3 regions of the Bacillus sp. SSR7 genome follow, and region 1 is predicted to be linked to each of the others. Evidence: riboswitches for the same ligand, from Rfam matches in the RefSeq annotation. Region 1 holds a riboswitch; each other region holds the start of a gene.

Region 1 (5,784 bases):
TGAAGCAAATGATAAGTTAATTGCCTGTTTATCAGGTGCTTTATCATTTGCCTTCGCTCCGCTTGCGTTATCTTTATTTCCCCCGCAAGCAGTTAGTAATAGACTTGCCCCTAAAACAGATGCAACAACAGGTACAACTTTTTTCTTCATTGTTCGTTCCTCCCTAAATGTGTTGTTCGTAACGTCATAATGTCCATGTCTTGAAGTGTATCTATAGAAGAAGAGAAAACCCATTATAAATATGTACATGTAGGTAATCAGGTGTTCTATATATGTATACATGTTCAACTATCATCTATCGTTATATGTTTCAACGTAGTAGACGTTATAGTTTGATGGTGAAATATTTAGTTTCTTTGATTATTTAGAATATTAACACTGGGAAGAACTATATGTCAATAATAAAAATCGGAGTATTATTTTTTAAAAATAATATATTAAAAAAGCGGATTTTCTCCTATTGAGAAATCCGCTTTTAATACATTTTTCCAATAAAACAATTGGTATGGGGAGAAAAACTTCAATTCAGGTTGCCTTTTATTTTTCAATTTGTGCCCATTTGAAGTTTAATTGACCTGCAAAGTCTACTTGCACAATTCCTTTCACATAAGAACGTTCTAAATAAGATTCGCCTTTTTGGTAAAGGGGAGCGATAACAGAGTCTTTAAATAATATTTTTTCAGATGCTAGTAATGCTTCCCAGCGAGCTTTTTCATCACCAGCTAAAGTCGTTTTCACTTTTTCAATTGTTTCATCGAATTCCTTATTAGAGTAATGATCTAAGTTGTAAGGGTTATTCGTTGTAAACAATTCAAGGAATGTAATTGGGTCAGCAAAGTCAGGGCTCCAGCCGTCAATACCGATTTCATAGTCACCTTTTAATAAAAGTGAAACTTGTTGTTTACGTGGTTGTGGTTTCACATTTACTGTTAATCCATCTAAATTCTTTTCTAGCTGTCCTTTTAAGAACTCACCAGTTTTCTTATCAAGGTCAGCATCACTTGTTAATAATTCTAATGTGATTTTTTCAGAACCAAGCTCTTGTTTAGCTTTTTTCCATAACTCTTGTGCAGATTTTGTATCAACTTTGGTTAAATCTCCGTTTATAGTACGGAAGTCCTTTCCATCAGCTCCTTTTGCAAAGTTTTTTGGAACGAGACCAAAAGTTGGTGTAGATCCATCGTTTAATAACGTATTTACAAAGGATTTTCGATCAATTGTTTGATCGATTGCTTGGCGTGCAGACACGTTTTGAAGTATTTTGTTTTGTTGATTCATACGTAAAAATTGTACGCCTACGTTCGGGCGTTCTTTAAAGTTCGCATCTTTTTTATATTTATCAACGAAATCAGATGTTAATTTTATGCGGTCTAATTGTTTTGATTCGAATAGGTTTACTTCTGTTGATTTTTCTTTTACGACGTTAAAATTGATTTCTTCTAGTTTGACAGTATCTTTATCCCAATAGGTAGGGTTTTTCTTAAATTTAAAGCTTTGTTCATGCTTCCAATCGCTTAGTGTAAAAGCGCCGTTGTACAAGATTGTATTATCTTCTAAAGCGTACTTATCACCTTGTGCTTTGAAGAATTCCTCGTTAATTGGTAGGAATGTTGGGAACGCTGTTAAGCTAATAAAATATGGAACAGGGCGTTCTAATTCTACCTCAAACGTATGGTCATCAATTGCTTTTACACCAAGTTGGTCGGCTGGAAGTTCTTTGTTGTTAATTTTTGTTGCGTTTTTAATATCAAAGAATAGAAATGCATATTCAGAGGCTGTTGCTGGATCGACAGCTCTTTGCCAAGCGAAGACAAAATCTTTCGCTGTAACAGGCGTGCCGTTTGACCATTTTGAATCTCGCAGGTGGAATGTGTATTTCGTTTTATCGCCACTTACTTCATGAGATTTTGCAACACCAGGGACAGGTTTGTTACCTTCACCAAGATTATACAAGCCTTCAAATACGTTTCTCATTACTTGGCCAGAATCAGTGTCTGTAGCACGAGCCGTATCCATTGTTCGTATTTCAGTAGGTGAAGATAAGTTTAAAACCTGTTTACTAGGTGCCTCGTCCTTTGCATTTGCTCCGCTTGCTTCGTTTTTATAACTACCGCAACCAGTTAATAAAATACTTACTCCTACAACTGATGCAATACCGGGTACAAACTTCTTTTTCATTTGATTTTCCTCCTAAATAATTAAGTTTGGATGATGATGAGGGAAATGAAAAATAAAAAATCCCTCTTTTCATATTGAGAAAGAGGGATTTTTACGTACAAGTTATGCACCCGTATATAAACGAAGTCCCTCATTCTATCTTTCAAGCACAAAGCTTGCAGGAAGTGGCACAGTATTCAAAATGAACCTGTTGCCGAGGTTTCAAAGGGCCAGTCCCTCCACCTCTCTTGATACAATGAGTAAACGAATAAACTTTATTAATTTTTGTGTTTCTTTGATAATTCAAAATCTTACACCTTGAATAATGAAGTGTCAACCGAATGAAATATAGTTTAAATTTTCAGTTTTCTTTAACGAAAAACCACTGCATATGGCAGTGGTTTTTCTATTAGAAGTTAAAGTTATCTGGATCTGGACCAACGCGACGATCTTCATTTAAAGCTTGAATTGCTTTCATATCATCAGCACTTAATTCAAAGTCGAAGATGTTTGCATTTTCAATAATGCGATGTTCTTTAATAGATTTAGGGATTGTTACAACTTCGTTTTGTAGATCCCATCGTAAAATAATTTGTGCAGTTGATTTATTATATTTTGTTGCAATGTCTTGTAATGTTGGATTGTCTAGTAGTTGGCCTTGCATTAATGGTGACCAAGCTTCAAGCTGGATGTTATGTTCTTTGCAGAAAGCGTGTAGCTCTTCTTGTGCTAAACGTGGGTGGTATTCCACTTGGTTGACCATTGGCTTAATTTCAGCAATTTCAAATACGTCTTGTAAGTGGTGGATGTGGAAATTACTCACGCCAATTGCACGAACACGGCCATCTTTATAAAGCTTTTCTAACGCTTTCCATGATTCAGTATATTTTCCTTTTACAGGCCAATGTACTAAATATAAATCTAAATACTCTAAACCTAATTTCTCTAATGTAGTTTCGAATGCTTGAAGTGTTGTTTCATACCCTTGATCGCTATTCCATACTTTTGATGTAATAAATAATTCTTCACGTGAAATACCTGATTCACGGATCGCTTGTCCAACGCCTTCTTCGTTTTGATAAATTGCTGCAGTATCAATGCTGCGATAGCCATTTTTAATTGCTGCTTTTACAGATTCAATTACTTCTGAACCATCTTCTACTTTAAAAACACCTAAACCGAACCAAGGCATTTTTACACCGTTATGTAATGTTGTATAGTCTTTTAAACTTGTTAAATTCATATTATTTCCCCCTAGCTTTTTTGTTTGTTGCTTCTACTGCTTTTTGAATTGCCTCTGAAAAATTATATTCATATAAAGCTTTGAGACCTTCAGCTGTGGAACCACCGGGTGTTGTTACTTGTTCGCGGAGGTTAGCTGGATCTTGCGTTTGTTCAAGCATAGAAGCAGAGCCGGAAATCATTTGAATGACAAGGTGTTTTGCGGTTGCTTCATCAACTCCATAACTTTTTGTTGCTTCAATTAAGCTTTCAGCAAAGTAATAAAGGAAAGCTGGTGCACTTCCCGTAACTGCAGTAAGCTGATGAACTTCTTCCTCAGTACAAAGTTGCGAAGTACCAATACCTCTTAAAAGCAGTTGCAAGGTTTCCTGATGCATCTCGGTTACCGATTGTCCCATTGTATATAAGGAGATAGACTTTCCGATTTCAGCAGCTGTATTTGGCATAATCCAAGCAACAGGTGTCCCCTCGGGAAGTCTTTCTTCTAAATAAGATGGGCCAATGCCAGCGGCTACCGTTACGACAAGTTGATTCGATAGTAACGGAGATAATTCCGCTAATAAACCTTCATGTGCAGAAGGCGGCATTGCTAAAACAATCGTATCAACAGATGTAACATGCTGCTTCCAATCTGTTGTAGTAGACACATTATATCGCGTTTGTAATTGTTCCAGTTTTTCTACGTTGCTTCGGTTAGAAACGATAATTTCTTCGATGTATTCTTTGCTTGTTTTCAGTAACCCGGAAAATATGGCTTCTGCCATACGACCAGCACCAATAAATAGAATTCGATGTTTAGTTAGCATATCCTTTATTCCTTTCTAGTGGAGATATGTTATAAAAAACGATACCATTTTTAAGAGAATTTTGTAAAAAGAAAAGGCTTCCTGTAGGTAGAATGGATAATAAAAAGGAGGGAATTCATGGTAAAGGCTATTACTTATACTGGTGATAGGGAATTTATCCCGCTTTAATGTGCAGTAAGACCCCCACCTCAAAATTCAGCGAAAGCAAAGAAGTTAGGTGGGGGGCGGGCTGCCCATAAAAGCCCGATTGGTGAGGGCTGATTAAAGTTTCACTTTATTATACATCTGGGGAGAGATGATCATGATTAGAAGTCCGCTTTTTTTAGTCGTTTCTAGTATTATTTGCGTATTGGTTGGATTTTATATTCAATCGAGTTATATTGAAATTTTTGCATCGGTTATGGGGATTATTAATGTTTGGTTATTAGCGAGGGAAAAGGTATCTAATTTTTTGTTTGGCATGATTACGGTCGCGGTATTTATATATATTTTCATTACACAAGGTTTATATGCAATGGCAGTATTGGCAGGCTTTCAATTTATCTTTAATGTATATGGTTGGTATTATTGGATTGCACGCAGTGGTGAAGAAGAGGTAAAAGCAACAGTTCGTTTAGATTTGAAAGGTTGGATTTTCTATATAGTCTTTATTTTAGCTGCATGGATTGGTTGGGGTTATTATCAAGTCCATTACTTAGAATCAACAAGTCCATATTTAGATGCTTTAAATGCTGTATTAGGCTTAGTAGCTCAATTTATGCTAAGTCGAAAAATCTTAGAAAACTGGCATTTATGGATTTTATATAATGTAGTTAGTATTTCAATTTATATTTCCGCTGGGTTATACGTTATGCTAATATTAGCTGTTATTAATCTCTTTATATGTATAGCTGGTTTACTAGAGTGGAAGAACAATTATAAGGGACAAAAACATACAAATAATTATATCTAGAAAATAATTAGAATTGGAAAACCCCTGAAGCACATGCGCTTCAGGGGTTTATTAATAGAATATAAGTTTATGCTTTTGTCATACCTAACAATACAGCGCCACCGATAATTAAAACACTACCTAGTGCAATAAAGATCAATTGACGTTTTGTTTTCTTTTCACCTAAGAAGACAATTGCACCGAATGTTGAGATAACGATTCCAGTTTGAGATAATGGGAAGCTTGTTGCTACTCCGACACGTGGTAGTGAAAGAAGTAAGAATAAGTTTCCAGTTCCCCATAGTAAACCAGATAAAGCATTACGGATTGCATATTTGTTAAATGGTTTATGTTTAGATGTCAGTACAACCGCACCAACAAACATACCAACTGCTTGTGGTAAAATAGCAGACCAACCATCGATATTATACCAACGGATAATAATTACATATACAAGATAGCCAAAAGTAGAAACAATTAAAGTAAGAAGTCCCTTTTTCAATTGTCCTGGTGGCTGAGCATTTTCTTTATCATCTAATGATGTGAATACAACACCAACTACGATTAATAGGATTGCAATCGTTCCCAGAATGATCGTTGTAGTAGTAGTCCACTCGCGGAAAGCGATAACCCCAAAGATAGAAGTTG
Region 2 (5,784 bases), on a different contig from region 1:
ACAACCACCGATAATATTAACCCATCCTTCTTCAGCAAATCGCTTCACCTTTTCGGCGAGAGAAGATGGAGATTCATGATAATGTCCATCTTCATCAGGAAGACCTGCATTTGGATAACAAGAAATGTAACATTCCGATAAATCAGATAGAGAACGAATATGGTCTCTCATAAACTCCGGGCCAGTCGCACAGTTTAATCCAACAGATAATGGCTTCATATGTTCTACCGATAAGTAAAAAGCCTCAATTGTTTGCCCAGCTAAGGTCGTTCCCATTGGTTCAATCGTTCCCGAAATCATGATAGGTACAATTGTATTTAGTTCATCAAAAGCCGCTTGAATTCCAATATAAGCAGCCTTCACGTTACGCATATCTTGACTCGTCTCAACGAGTAATACATCCACTCCTCCTTTCAACAATCCTCTTGCCTGCCGGGTATAAGCTTCAATTAATTCTTCAAACGTCACACCACCAGTAACACTAATCGCTTTCGTTGTCGGTCCCATTGCTCCCGCAACATATACTTCCTTCCCGCTTTCTTCGACTGCTTGCTTCGCTAAACGCGCTGCCTTCTCATTTAGCTCCTCGTCTAAATGAGATAACTCATAATCACTTAGTACAATATTTGTCGCCCCAAATGTATTTGTTTCAATAATATCCGCTCCAGCTTCAATATAAGCTTTATGAATCTTTAAAATAACATCTGGTCTTGTTTCTACTAAATACTCATTACAACCTTCGTACTCCTCTCCTCCGAAATCTTCCGCAGTTAAGTCCTCTTGCTGGATCATCGTTCCCATTGCACCATCTAATATTAAGATGTTATTTTGTAATTTTTCTTCTATACATTTCATCAATTAATACCTTCTTTCACTTCTTGCTTTTCTCTCACATATTTAACAAGATGTTCTGTAATTTCATATTTTAGAAATGGTGTAATAAGATAAATGCCGTTAAAATATTTCATCGCCGCATCAATTAGTTCTTGTGAAATGCGAACTCCTTCCTCAATTGCTGCCTCTTTCGTTTCATGCCCATCCATTCTCTCCCTTACTACGTCAGGCAGCGTAATGCCTGGCACCTCAAAATGAAGGAAATCTGCATTCCGTTTACTTATTAATGGCATAATCCCAATAAAAATAGGCTGTTCCAAATGCTTTGTCGCCTCATACACTTCTTCAATTAACGCGATATCGTAAATTGGCTGCGTTAAGAAGTATTCCGCTCCAGCATCTATTTTCCGTTCCATTCGCTTAACCGCTGCTTTTAAATGTCTTACATGCGGGTTAAATGCACCGCCCACAGAAAACCTTGTTGCCGGTCCAATGGATTTCCCTAAAATAGAGCGCCCATCATTCATTTCTTTAATCATTTTAATGAGCTCAATAGAGGATAAATCATATACAGAAGTGGCACCTGGAAAATCACCAACACGCGCTGGATCTCCAGTTAAAGCTAACACTTCTTCCATACCTAATGCTGATAGACCTAGTAAGTGAGATTGTAGTCCGATGACGTTATGGTCTCTACATGTTAAGTGCGTCAATACCGGAATATCATGCTTCGTTAATAATGCTCCCATTGCCATATTCGAGATACGAGGCGATGCTAATGAATTATCTGCTAGTGTAATAGCATCTGCTCCAGCTCTTTTCAATGCTCTTGCGCCTTCAAAAAATCGCTGCGTATCTAACGTTTTTGGTGGATCTAATTCCACTACGACTGTCGTTTGTTTTTTTGCTTTCTCTGCTAAAGTGACATGAGCTTTTGAACGTTTCTCATGTGTATGAACTACTTTTGGTCTTTGAACCGTATCCTTTTCTATTACAGGCGTAACATTTAAAGTAGCACGTTTCATACTTTCAATATGTTCTGGAGTCGTGCCACAGCAACCACCCAATAACCGAATACCTTGCTCAATAAATTTCGGTGTCATCGCTTCGAAATAAGCTGGACTTCCCTCATATACGTAGCGTCCCTCCACATAATTTGGGAGACCTGCATTTGGATATGCTGACAAGTAACCATTTTTCGGAATCGATATCATTTTAAAAGCTTCCGTCATATGAAGTGGCCCTAGTTGGCAGTTCAATCCAACAACATTTGCACCGTAATCTAAAAGCTGTTTTAATATTTCATTTACATCATTTCCATTTTGAGTCGTACCCGCCTCATGTAACGCCAATTGCGCTACAATTGGAATATTCGTTTCTTTTCGTAACACCTGAACAGCATGAAGTAATTCAAACTCATCATAAAAAGTCTCTAATAGCAGTCCATCAACCTGTTCTTCTAATAATGCACTTGCCTGTTCCAGTAACATAAATTCTCGCTCCATATCAGTTGTCGTAACCGCCCCGATATGTTTCATACCACCAATTGTGCCTAAAATTGCATTTCTGTCTGTAACAGATGCTTTCGCCAGTTTTACTGCCGCTCTATTAATTTTAGTAACTTGATTTTCTAATCCATACATACGTAATTTCGCTTCATTTGCTCCGTACGTATTTGTTTGAATCACATCTGCCCCAGCCGCTACATATTGCTTATGAATCGATATAATTAAATCTGGATCAGATATATTCAATTCTTCAAAACTACTTTGCAAACCATGTGAATGTAATAACGTCCCAACCGCACCATCACCTATTACAATTCCTTTTGATAATAAATCTAGCAATTTCACAAATCTCCCTCATTTCTATCAATATAAAAACCCCCTCTTCACTTTGAAGAGGGGGACATAATCGATCCTCCTCTTATTATGCAAAACATTCGTTTTGCAGGTATTAGCACCGTTTCAAACATTTCGTTTGAAGGTTGCCGGGTTTCACAGGGCCTTTCCCTCCACCGCTCTCAATAAGAGTTTGTCTTTATTATTTTATTTATGTAGCTAAAAGGAAATGCGTTCCCCTTTTAACAATGTTTGTTAATTTTTTTATAAATTTAGCACGCACAAATACAAAAGTCAATGACACTTGCGGAAAAATAAAAATTATTTAAAATAAAGTTGCAATTCAATTATCTTTTGTTGTAAAGTTAAAACCATAATAAAATTTCATACGAACATTCTTATCTAGAGAGGTAGAGGGACTGGCCCTATGACGCCTCAGCAACCATTAACATTTGTTAATAAGGTGCTAATTCCAGCAAATTGTGAAAGATTTGACAGATGAGAAGAAGACTCTATTCAAACCGAAAGCCTTCTTCTTAGAAGGCTTTTTTTATTTTATATTCAATTAATGGTTCAATTTAAAAAGGAGGAATTTTCACATGTCAACTATCGAAACAAAACTAGCGCAAATCGGAAACCGGAGTGAAACTACAACAGGAACTGTTAATCCACCTGTTTATTTTTCAACTGCTTATCGTCACGAAGGAATTGGTAAATCTACTGGATTTGATTATTCACGAACTGGAAATCCAACGCGCGGCCTATTAGAACAGGCAATCGCAGACTTAGAATGCGGCGAACAAGGTTATGCCTGTAGTTCAGGGATGGCAGCCGTTCTTCTTGTTCTTTCCCTATTCCGCTCTGGGGACGAACTTATTGTTTCCGAAGATTTATACGGTGGCACTTATCGATTATTTTCTGAGCACGAAAAAAAGTGGAATGTTCGATGTAGATACGTAAATACACAATCTATTAAACAAATTGAGCAAGCCATCACAACGAAAACGAAGGCTATTTTCATAGAAACCCCAACTAATCCATTAATGCAAGTTACCGATATTGCCGCTGTCGCAACTGTAGCGAAAAGACACGGACTACTTCTTATTGTAGACAACACATTCTACACGCCTTATATACAACAGCCATTAACAGAAGGTGCCGATATCGTACTTCATAGCGCAACGAAATATTTAGGTGGTCATAACGATGTACTAAGCGGACTTGTCGTTGCAAAAGGAAAGGAACTTTGTGAGGAAATCGCTCATTATCACAATGCCTCTGGTGCGGTCTTAAGTCCATTTGACTCATGGCTATTGATTCGTGGTATGAAAACGCTAGCGCTTCGCATGAGACAACATGAAGAAAATGCAAAAGCAGTTGTTGCTTATTTAAATGATGAGGACGGGGTGACAGATGTATTTTATCCTGGAAGAGGCGGCATGATCTCATTTCGTCTGAAAGATGAAACATGGATTAATCCATTCTTACAATCTTTATCCTTAATTACATTTGCTGAAAGTCTCGGTGGTGTTGAAAGTTTAATGACATATCCAGCAACGCAAACACACGCTGATATTCCAGAAGAAATTAGAACAGCAAACGGTGTATGTAATCGTCTTCTTCGATTTTCCGTTGGCATTGAAAATAGTAACGATTTAATTCAAGACTTACAGCAAGCCGTTAAACTTGTAAAAGAAGGTGTAAGAATATGAATTATTCTATAGATACACTCTTACTGCACAACCAATATAAACATGACTCGCAAACAGGAGCTGTTAACGTTCCCATCTATAACACATCAACATTTCACCAATTTGATGTAGATACGTTCGGGAAATATGACTATAGCAGGTCAGGCAATCCAACTCGTGAAGCTCTTGAAGACATCATTGCTTTATTAGAAGGCGGAACAAAAGGATTTGCCTTCGCATCAGGAATTGCAGCGATTTCTACTGCATTCCTCCTCCTTTCACAAGGTGATCACGTACTCATTTCAGAAGACGTATACGGAGGGACTTATCGAATGATAACTGAAGTTCTCTCCCGTTACGGTGTTTCACATACATTTGTTGATATGACCAATTTAGAAGAAATAAAGCAAAACATTAAGCCAAATACAAAACTCTTTTATGTAGAAACACCTTCCAATCCACTTTTAAAAGTGACAGATATTCGTGCTGTTTCTAAACTTGCAAAATCTATTGGCGCCCTTACTTTTGTTGATAATACATTTTTGACACCACTATTCCAGAAACCACTTGACCTTGGCGCTGATGTCATTCTTCATAGTGCCACAAAATTCATTGCCGGTCATAGTGATGTTACTGCCGGATTAGCAGTTGTAAAAGATGCCGATCTCGCTCAAAAACTTGGCTTTTTACAAAATTCATTCGGCGCTATTCTAGGCCCGCAAGATTGTTCTCTCGTACTTCGCGGTCTAAAAACATTGCATGTACGTCTTGAGCATTCAGCTGCTAATGCCAATAAAATTGCACACTATTTACAAGAGCACGCTAAAGTTCAAAATGTCTATTATCCAGGATTACACACACATCTTGGATTTAACATTCAACAATCTCAAGCTACATCAGCAGGAGCTGTCCTATCTTTCACTTTACAATCAGAAGACGCACTTCGCCAATTTTTATCAAAAGTAAAATTACCTGTCTTTGCGGTTAGTTTAGGGGCTGTCGAATCGATCCTTTCCTACCCAGCTAAAATGTCACATGCAGCACTATCGCAAGAAGCCCGTGATGAAAGAGGTATTTCAAATTCATTACTTCGGCTATCCGTCGGTCTTGAAAATGTTGACGATTTAATATCCGATTTTGAAAATGCCCTTTCTTATGTAGAAGAGCCTGTAAATGCATAGAGAGCAGAGAAGATATGAAATTAAGTTATCATATCTTCTTTTTTACGCTGATAAGTATATTTTTCACCCCTTCGTATAATTCATAAAAAAATGACAGGTCACTATCTATTTTCAAGTAATGAATTAATTGATATATTAAGAAGTAAAAAAGGGGCAAAAATAATGGATACATGTGCAGATGTTTTAATCGTTATCGATTTACAAAATGGAGTATGTTATAGTGAGGAGCATTTATTT
Region 3 (5,784 bases), on a different contig from region 1:
AATATGACCATATTAACTACTACAACTTTTCATATAATTATTGAACTATTTTTTAAATAAATAAATAAATGGTCCCCTTCACCTTCAATTGGATCAACTACATCTTCATTAAAAGATTCAGCATGTTATCTACCATATCTATTAAACCAGCGGTTTTTATTTTCCCTGATTCCTTTCCATACCTAAGGTACCCAAAAGTCCAGAGGATTTCCGAGGCTACCATCCACATTTGTGTCTCTGAAAAAACATTTTGTGCCACTAGATGAAACTGTAGATTCCTTAACAAGCTAAATCATGAAAATACACACAAAAATAGATTATCAATCATTACATTACTGCTTTGCTTCGTTCGAATAGAAAAACTCGGAAGAACGCCACTTGTTCGATATCCCCTCAATGTGATAAGGTGTCGTTCTGCAGCATCCACCTATTAAACGTGCACCTGCTTGGTACCATTCTTCAGATTGAATATCCAACGCGTTACATTGTTCATAATCATGCCATGTTTTTGTTTCTGGATTATAAGTTTCACCAGAGTTTGGATAAACAATAATCGGTTTTTTGGTGTTTGCCCTCAACTCTTGGATTGCACCAGTCACAACGTTTACTGGCGCACAATTGATGCCTATTGCTACAATTTGTTCACTTTTCTCAAAAGCTCGTGCACACTCCACGAGTTTCATACCTTCACTAATCTCTTTCTCATTTTTTAGCGAAAAGGTAAGCCACGCATATGTTTCTGGAAACTCACGCAATAATGTATCTAATACTCTTGCTTCTTGCAGGGAAGGGATCGTTTCAAATGCCAATAGATCTGCACCTGCTTCAATTAACGCGGACATTCTCGAACGGTGAAAGTCTGCTAATGTTTTATCTGTCACACCATAGTTGCCTACATACTCTGAACCATCTGCAAGGTAAGCCCCGTACGGCCCAACTGATGCAACAACCAATGGTTTAGGCCTATTCGTTTGCTTATTTTCCTTCCAAAAATCATCTCTTGCCCTTCTTGCAAGTAACACCGTTTTCTTAATTAATTTCAAAGCTTCCTGTTCTTGTATTCCACGCGTGGAAAAACCACTAATAGTAGCTTGATAGCTTGCTGTTATGGCACAGTCCGCTCCAGCAATAAAATAATCTAAATGAACCTGATAAATTAGTTCTGGATTTTCTAGTAACACACGTGCCGACCAAAGGGGATCGTCCAAATTACATCCATGTGCCTCCAATTCTGTAGCTAATGCTCCGTCAAGAATCATAATGGAATGTTGGGATAAAATATCATCAATTGGGTTGATTTTGTTCGACATAATCTACGCCCCTCTTTTTTAGATTTTTTGTTAGATAATAACTTCCATAGCAAAACAAAATAAACGGTATGCCGCAATATAAGGCAATCCTCTGTGTTGGATCGAATGCAATTCCAATACACGATGCCAGACAAAGGATAAAAGAAGCAATTGGTACTAATGGATATAGTGGTGTGCGATAAATCAAGTCCTTTTCAGAATTTCCTTCTTTCAAAAATTGTCTGCGAAATAGGAACTGGGAAGCACTAATACTCATCCAAACTACGACTACTGCTAGACCGGAAATGGAAACAAGTACGATATAGACAGTATCTGGTGCCACAATACTTGAGAGCAAAGCCAAAGCTCCACCCACCATGCTGAAAATGACGGCGTTGATTGGAACACCTTGCTTCGTCATTTTTCCAAAAATGGGGGATATCATGTTCTTATTAGCAAGCGACCAAAGCATTCTAGAAGAGGCGTAAAGGCCTGAGTTTGCCGCAGATAAAATGGCTGTTAAGATAACGAAATTCATTATGTCAGCTGAATATGGCACCCCAATTCGTTCTAGAACTGCAACAAAAGGGCTCTCTAATACCCCCGCATCGGAAATAGGCAATAACGCAGATAAAACAACAATCGTTCCTACAAAAAAGATGATCAATCTCCACAGAGTAGTTCGAATGGCCTTCGGTATCATTTTTTCCGGGTTCGCTGTTTCTCCAGCTGCAATGCCTATTAATTCTGTTCCCGAAAAAGCAAAATTAACCGCAAGCATGGTCATCATAATGGCCGTAGCACCATGAGGAAATAAACCTCCACTTGTAAAATTAGAAAAGAATGGTGCTGCTTTTGAATGAGCCATCGGAAGAAACCCTAGCATTGCCGCTACTCCTAAAACAATAAAAATCACAATAGCTATAACCTTTATCGATGAAAACCAAAATTCGGATTCGGCAAAAAATTTAACAGTCAGAACATTTAATACAAAGATCAAAATGGCAAAAAGAGCACTCCATACCCAAACATTAATCGATGGAAACCATCGCTTCATAAGTAATCCTGCGGCTGTAAATTCAGAACCTAAAGCAACAGTCCAAGTTAACCAATACAACCAGGCTACTGTATACCCTGTACCCGGTCCAATGTATTTAACTGCATAACTATGAAATGCGCCCGTTTCGGGCATATGTACGGAAAGTTCTCCTAAACATAGCATAACTAGATAAACCACTAGTGCACCAACCAAATAGGATAGAATTGTTCCAAATGGGCCAGCTTGTTGAATAGTGTAACCCGAACTTAAGAATAAGCCCGTTCCAATCACCCCACCAAGTGATAGCATGACTAAATGACGTGCTTGCATTTTCCTTTGAAATTCTTGCCCATTTTTGTTCTCCATTTCTACTCTCCTTTAGTTACTATCCAGAAAAAACAAAAACGCACTCTAAAAAAGAGGGCGCTACTGACAAATAAAAACGGAAGCTCTCATCTATCAGGATTATCACCCGCTGGAATTAGCACAGTGTCTACTTAAGCAGACCTGTTGCTGAGGTTTCATAAGGCCAGTCCCTCCACCTCTCTGGATAAGAAATATTTTTTTATAACCTTATCAATCCATTCAATAACTGTCAAGACAATTCTGTTTTTTTAAAAAAATCATCTATTATAGAAATACAAAAAAAGGAGTATTACTATAACTGCAATCCACTCCTTCTTGGGTATTATTTAAAAATTGAACATACAAAACCTCATTTATTTATGATACAGTTCACAAGCACTTCCTCAAAATTTGATGCGCTTCTAAATATCTTCTTACTTCTTTGGCTATGGGGATCACCGCAACTTAGAGATGTGTGACGAGACCCCATCGCCATCAAGCTAAGGTTTTGAAGTACCCCCTAAATGACAATTTTCTTTCTCTACAATTAATTATTTCGAGAAATGAGCTCATATTTTTGTTTTGGGGATGTTTACTTTTCTTAAGTTAATGGGTATGCGGCCGTACCCTTAAACAAGAAACACAAGCGCCAGCTACTAAAGAAGAGCCTAAAAAAGAAGAACCCAAAAAAGAGGGGCCTAAGAAAGAAGAAGCTCCGAAAAATAAACCTGGAATTAGCAAAACTAAGTTCAATTAAATCAAAAATGGAATGAGTTACGACGAAGTTAAAACTATCATTGGTAGCGACGGGGAAGTTTTATCTTAGACTGGGCAAGCTAGCGAACAACTTCATACCATTATGTATAAATGGAATGTAGAAAAAGGATTTGGTGCTAATGCGAACTTCATGTTCTAAGAAGGTAAATTGCAAAATAAATCTCAATTCGGTTTAAAATAAAAAAAGCACTCATATGAGTGCTTTTTTAAATTCCTAATAATTGCTTTTTCTTCGCTTGAAACTCTTCTTCAGTAATAACTCCTTGATCTAACAACTCTTTATACTTCAATATTTCATCTGCCCCACTTACTGATGCAGAAACTTGAGGTTTGCTTTTATTAGCTAAAATACTCTCAATATACTCTTTAATTTCTACAGCCATTTTTTCTTCTTTTTTTGTAAACATAACTGTGTTTTCATCTGCTGCTGCAGCCATAACCCCTTTTTTACTCTCTTGACTACCCATAAAAATAAATTGTATGTAACCATTTGTGAGAAAATTGGCTTTTTTAATTTGAATACCAGTCATATTGTTAATATCAATGGTTTTTTCACCGTCTAATCCATGATTTAAAAAATTCAAGGCTCCTCTTCGCTTCAGTCGAATGAAGTTATCCTCTATTCTTACTACTGTTTTCCCTGCCCCTTTAAACTCAAATGTTCTATCCAAGCTCTCCACCCCTATAATTACATAATGTATTACTCAAATATTATAACTCTGAATCTTTATTTACAAAATATAGATTTTGTTCACTTTTACGATACATTTATGAAACAGTCGTATGTTACGTTATAAAAGTCCATTTTTTGAATCATTTTCATTCTGTTAAAAAGTCCCAGACCTTCTAGGGCTTTTTACGTTTAAATAAAGAGGTATACCAAATTTCTCAATGTACAATATTACTTGACATAGTAAAATAATAATTGAATTGGCGTCCAATACATATCATTAAAATTAAAGTGGTTCAAGTCGGAGGAAGGCACCTTTGGGTGTCTTTTCTTTATTATAAAAACCCTCAAGCATTCTTACACTTGAGGGCTTATCAATTGAAAGGTAGGGCTGTTTGGAGTTCTTTATATTAAGAACAAAGCGGGATTACTCCTAAACCAATTAATAGAGCTGCAGCAAACGCTGGAATTGGGACAGGGATCTCGATACCCTCTACAACTAAGAAGTATTGTCCACTTACTACTTTAAAACAAACTAATTGCATGGTTATTCCTCCCTTCTGCTAAGATTAATACATTATATTATTTAATCTAATTATTGATATAATTCAATAGTTTGCTTTTAAGAAAATGTGCAATTTATTTATATTCAGGTGAAGCGCCCTAAATCATCTTTCCCTTATTTTTAAAAGGACCTGCTCATTTAATCCTTAAAAACATAAAGTAATTTGAATCCATTAAAATACATGAGTGACTCCTTATTTTTCTCCTACTATTTAAAGGAGGAATTATTATGGGCTTTGGTGGTAGCTGCGGTGGCGGCTGTGGCTTTGCAGGAGGATTTGCTTTATTAGTTGTATTATTTATTTTATTAATTATTGTTGGAGCTTCTTGCTTCTGCTAAAAACTATGGGAAAAGACACTCTTGTTTGGGTGCCTTTTCTTTTTCTCAATATAAGAGCTATAAAAATATGCTATAGTTTTAATAGAAATTCCCTTTTGTGCAATGAGATAAAAATACCCAACAAAAAACCCACCTATTTCCGTAGGTGGGCCTTATCTTTATTACACAATACCAAATTATACTCCCATTTTTTCATAAACTTTATGCAATTATACAATTTCTCCTTTATGTGTACTGATTTCATTTTACGGATTTTATTCATTAATACATTTTGCGGTTTTAAAATCTTTATTTATATAAGTAGCTCATACATGGGTTTAAATATTTGTACCAATATTATCTAATGTTTTGGGATTTACTTTTTCTCCATCTATTGTCATCTTTATTTTTTGCTTCGAATTTGCTGTTACCACCCAAGCATTCGGTAAATAGCGATCTTCATGAGACAATGTAGAAGGTGAATTTATAACCCTTCCTCCTAAATATAGAGTAGCAGAGGATCCTCCATCCATTGCCATTGCATTTATTGCTCCTTTTTCATATAGAATATCTTGACACTCTTTTAACGTAGCCCCTATACTATGCGTCTGTCTACCGTCAATAACTAGAAACATAATTGTACCATCTTCTTTTTGTGCCATAATACTTCGCGGTGCAGAGCCCCAGCCACCGTCTCCTTCTGTAATCATTTTTTCTCCATTTACAATTAACTGTGGCATAAATCCTGCCGCTGAAACGACTTGTTTATCCAAAAGTTGTT

What was found. Region 1 has a riboswitch for S-adenosylmethionine ahead of AC0NJG_RS25675 (peptide ABC transporter substrate-binding protein). Riboswitches for the same ligand answer to the same signal wherever they lie in the genome.
Region 2: another riboswitch for S-adenosylmethionine. It lies ahead of metI (cystathionine gamma-synthase/O-acetylhomoserine thiolyase); the one in region 1 lies ahead of AC0NJG_RS25675 (peptide ABC transporter substrate-binding protein).
Region 3: another riboswitch for S-adenosylmethionine. It lies ahead of mmuP (S-methylmethionine permease); the one in region 1 lies ahead of AC0NJG_RS25675 (peptide ABC transporter substrate-binding protein).

Annotation. Positions count from the first base shown of each region.
Region 1 covers NZ_JBVVXV010000020.1:36,591-42,374, forward strand. The annotation lists gene AC0NJG_RS25670 (peptide ABC transporter substrate-binding protein) at 1-150, opposite strand, end outside; gene AC0NJG_RS25675 (peptide ABC transporter substrate-binding protein) at 538-2,178, opposite strand; SAM riboswitch class I at 2,311-2,415, opposite strand; gene AC0NJG_RS25680 (aldo/keto reductase) at 2,567-3,400, opposite strand; gene proC (pyrroline-5-carboxylate reductase) at 3,402-4,205, opposite strand; gene pnuC (nicotinamide riboside transporter PnuC) at 4,507-5,157, shown strand; gene AC0NJG_RS25695 (GRP family sugar transporter) at 5,225-5,784, opposite strand, start outside.
Region 2 covers NZ_JBVVXV010000002.1:244,778-250,561, reverse strand. The annotation lists gene metH (methionine synthase) at 1-855, opposite strand, end outside; gene AC0NJG_RS05270 (bifunctional homocysteine S-methyltransferase/methylenetetrahydrofolate reductase) at 855-2,687, opposite strand; SAM riboswitch class I at 2,758-2,867, opposite strand; SAM riboswitch class I at 3,071-3,180, shown strand; gene metI (cystathionine gamma-synthase/O-acetylhomoserine thiolyase) at 3,275-4,387, shown strand; gene metC (cystathionine beta-lyase) at 4,384-5,547, shown strand; gene AC0NJG_RS05255 (cysteine hydrolase family protein) at 5,710-5,784, shown strand, end outside.
Region 3 covers NZ_JBVVXV010000016.1:78,481-84,264, forward strand. The annotation lists gene mmuM (homocysteine S-methyltransferase) at 333-1,310, opposite strand; gene mmuP (S-methylmethionine permease) at 1,285-2,694, opposite strand; SAM riboswitch class I at 2,778-2,885, opposite strand; gene AC0NJG_RS23040 (SHOCT domain-containing protein) at 3,657-4,121, opposite strand; gene AC0NJG_RS23045 (hypothetical protein) at 4,531-4,665, opposite strand; gene AC0NJG_RS23050 (YjcZ family sporulation protein) at 4,914-5,024, shown strand; gene AC0NJG_RS23055 (phosphodiester glycosidase family protein) at 5,342-5,784, opposite strand, start outside.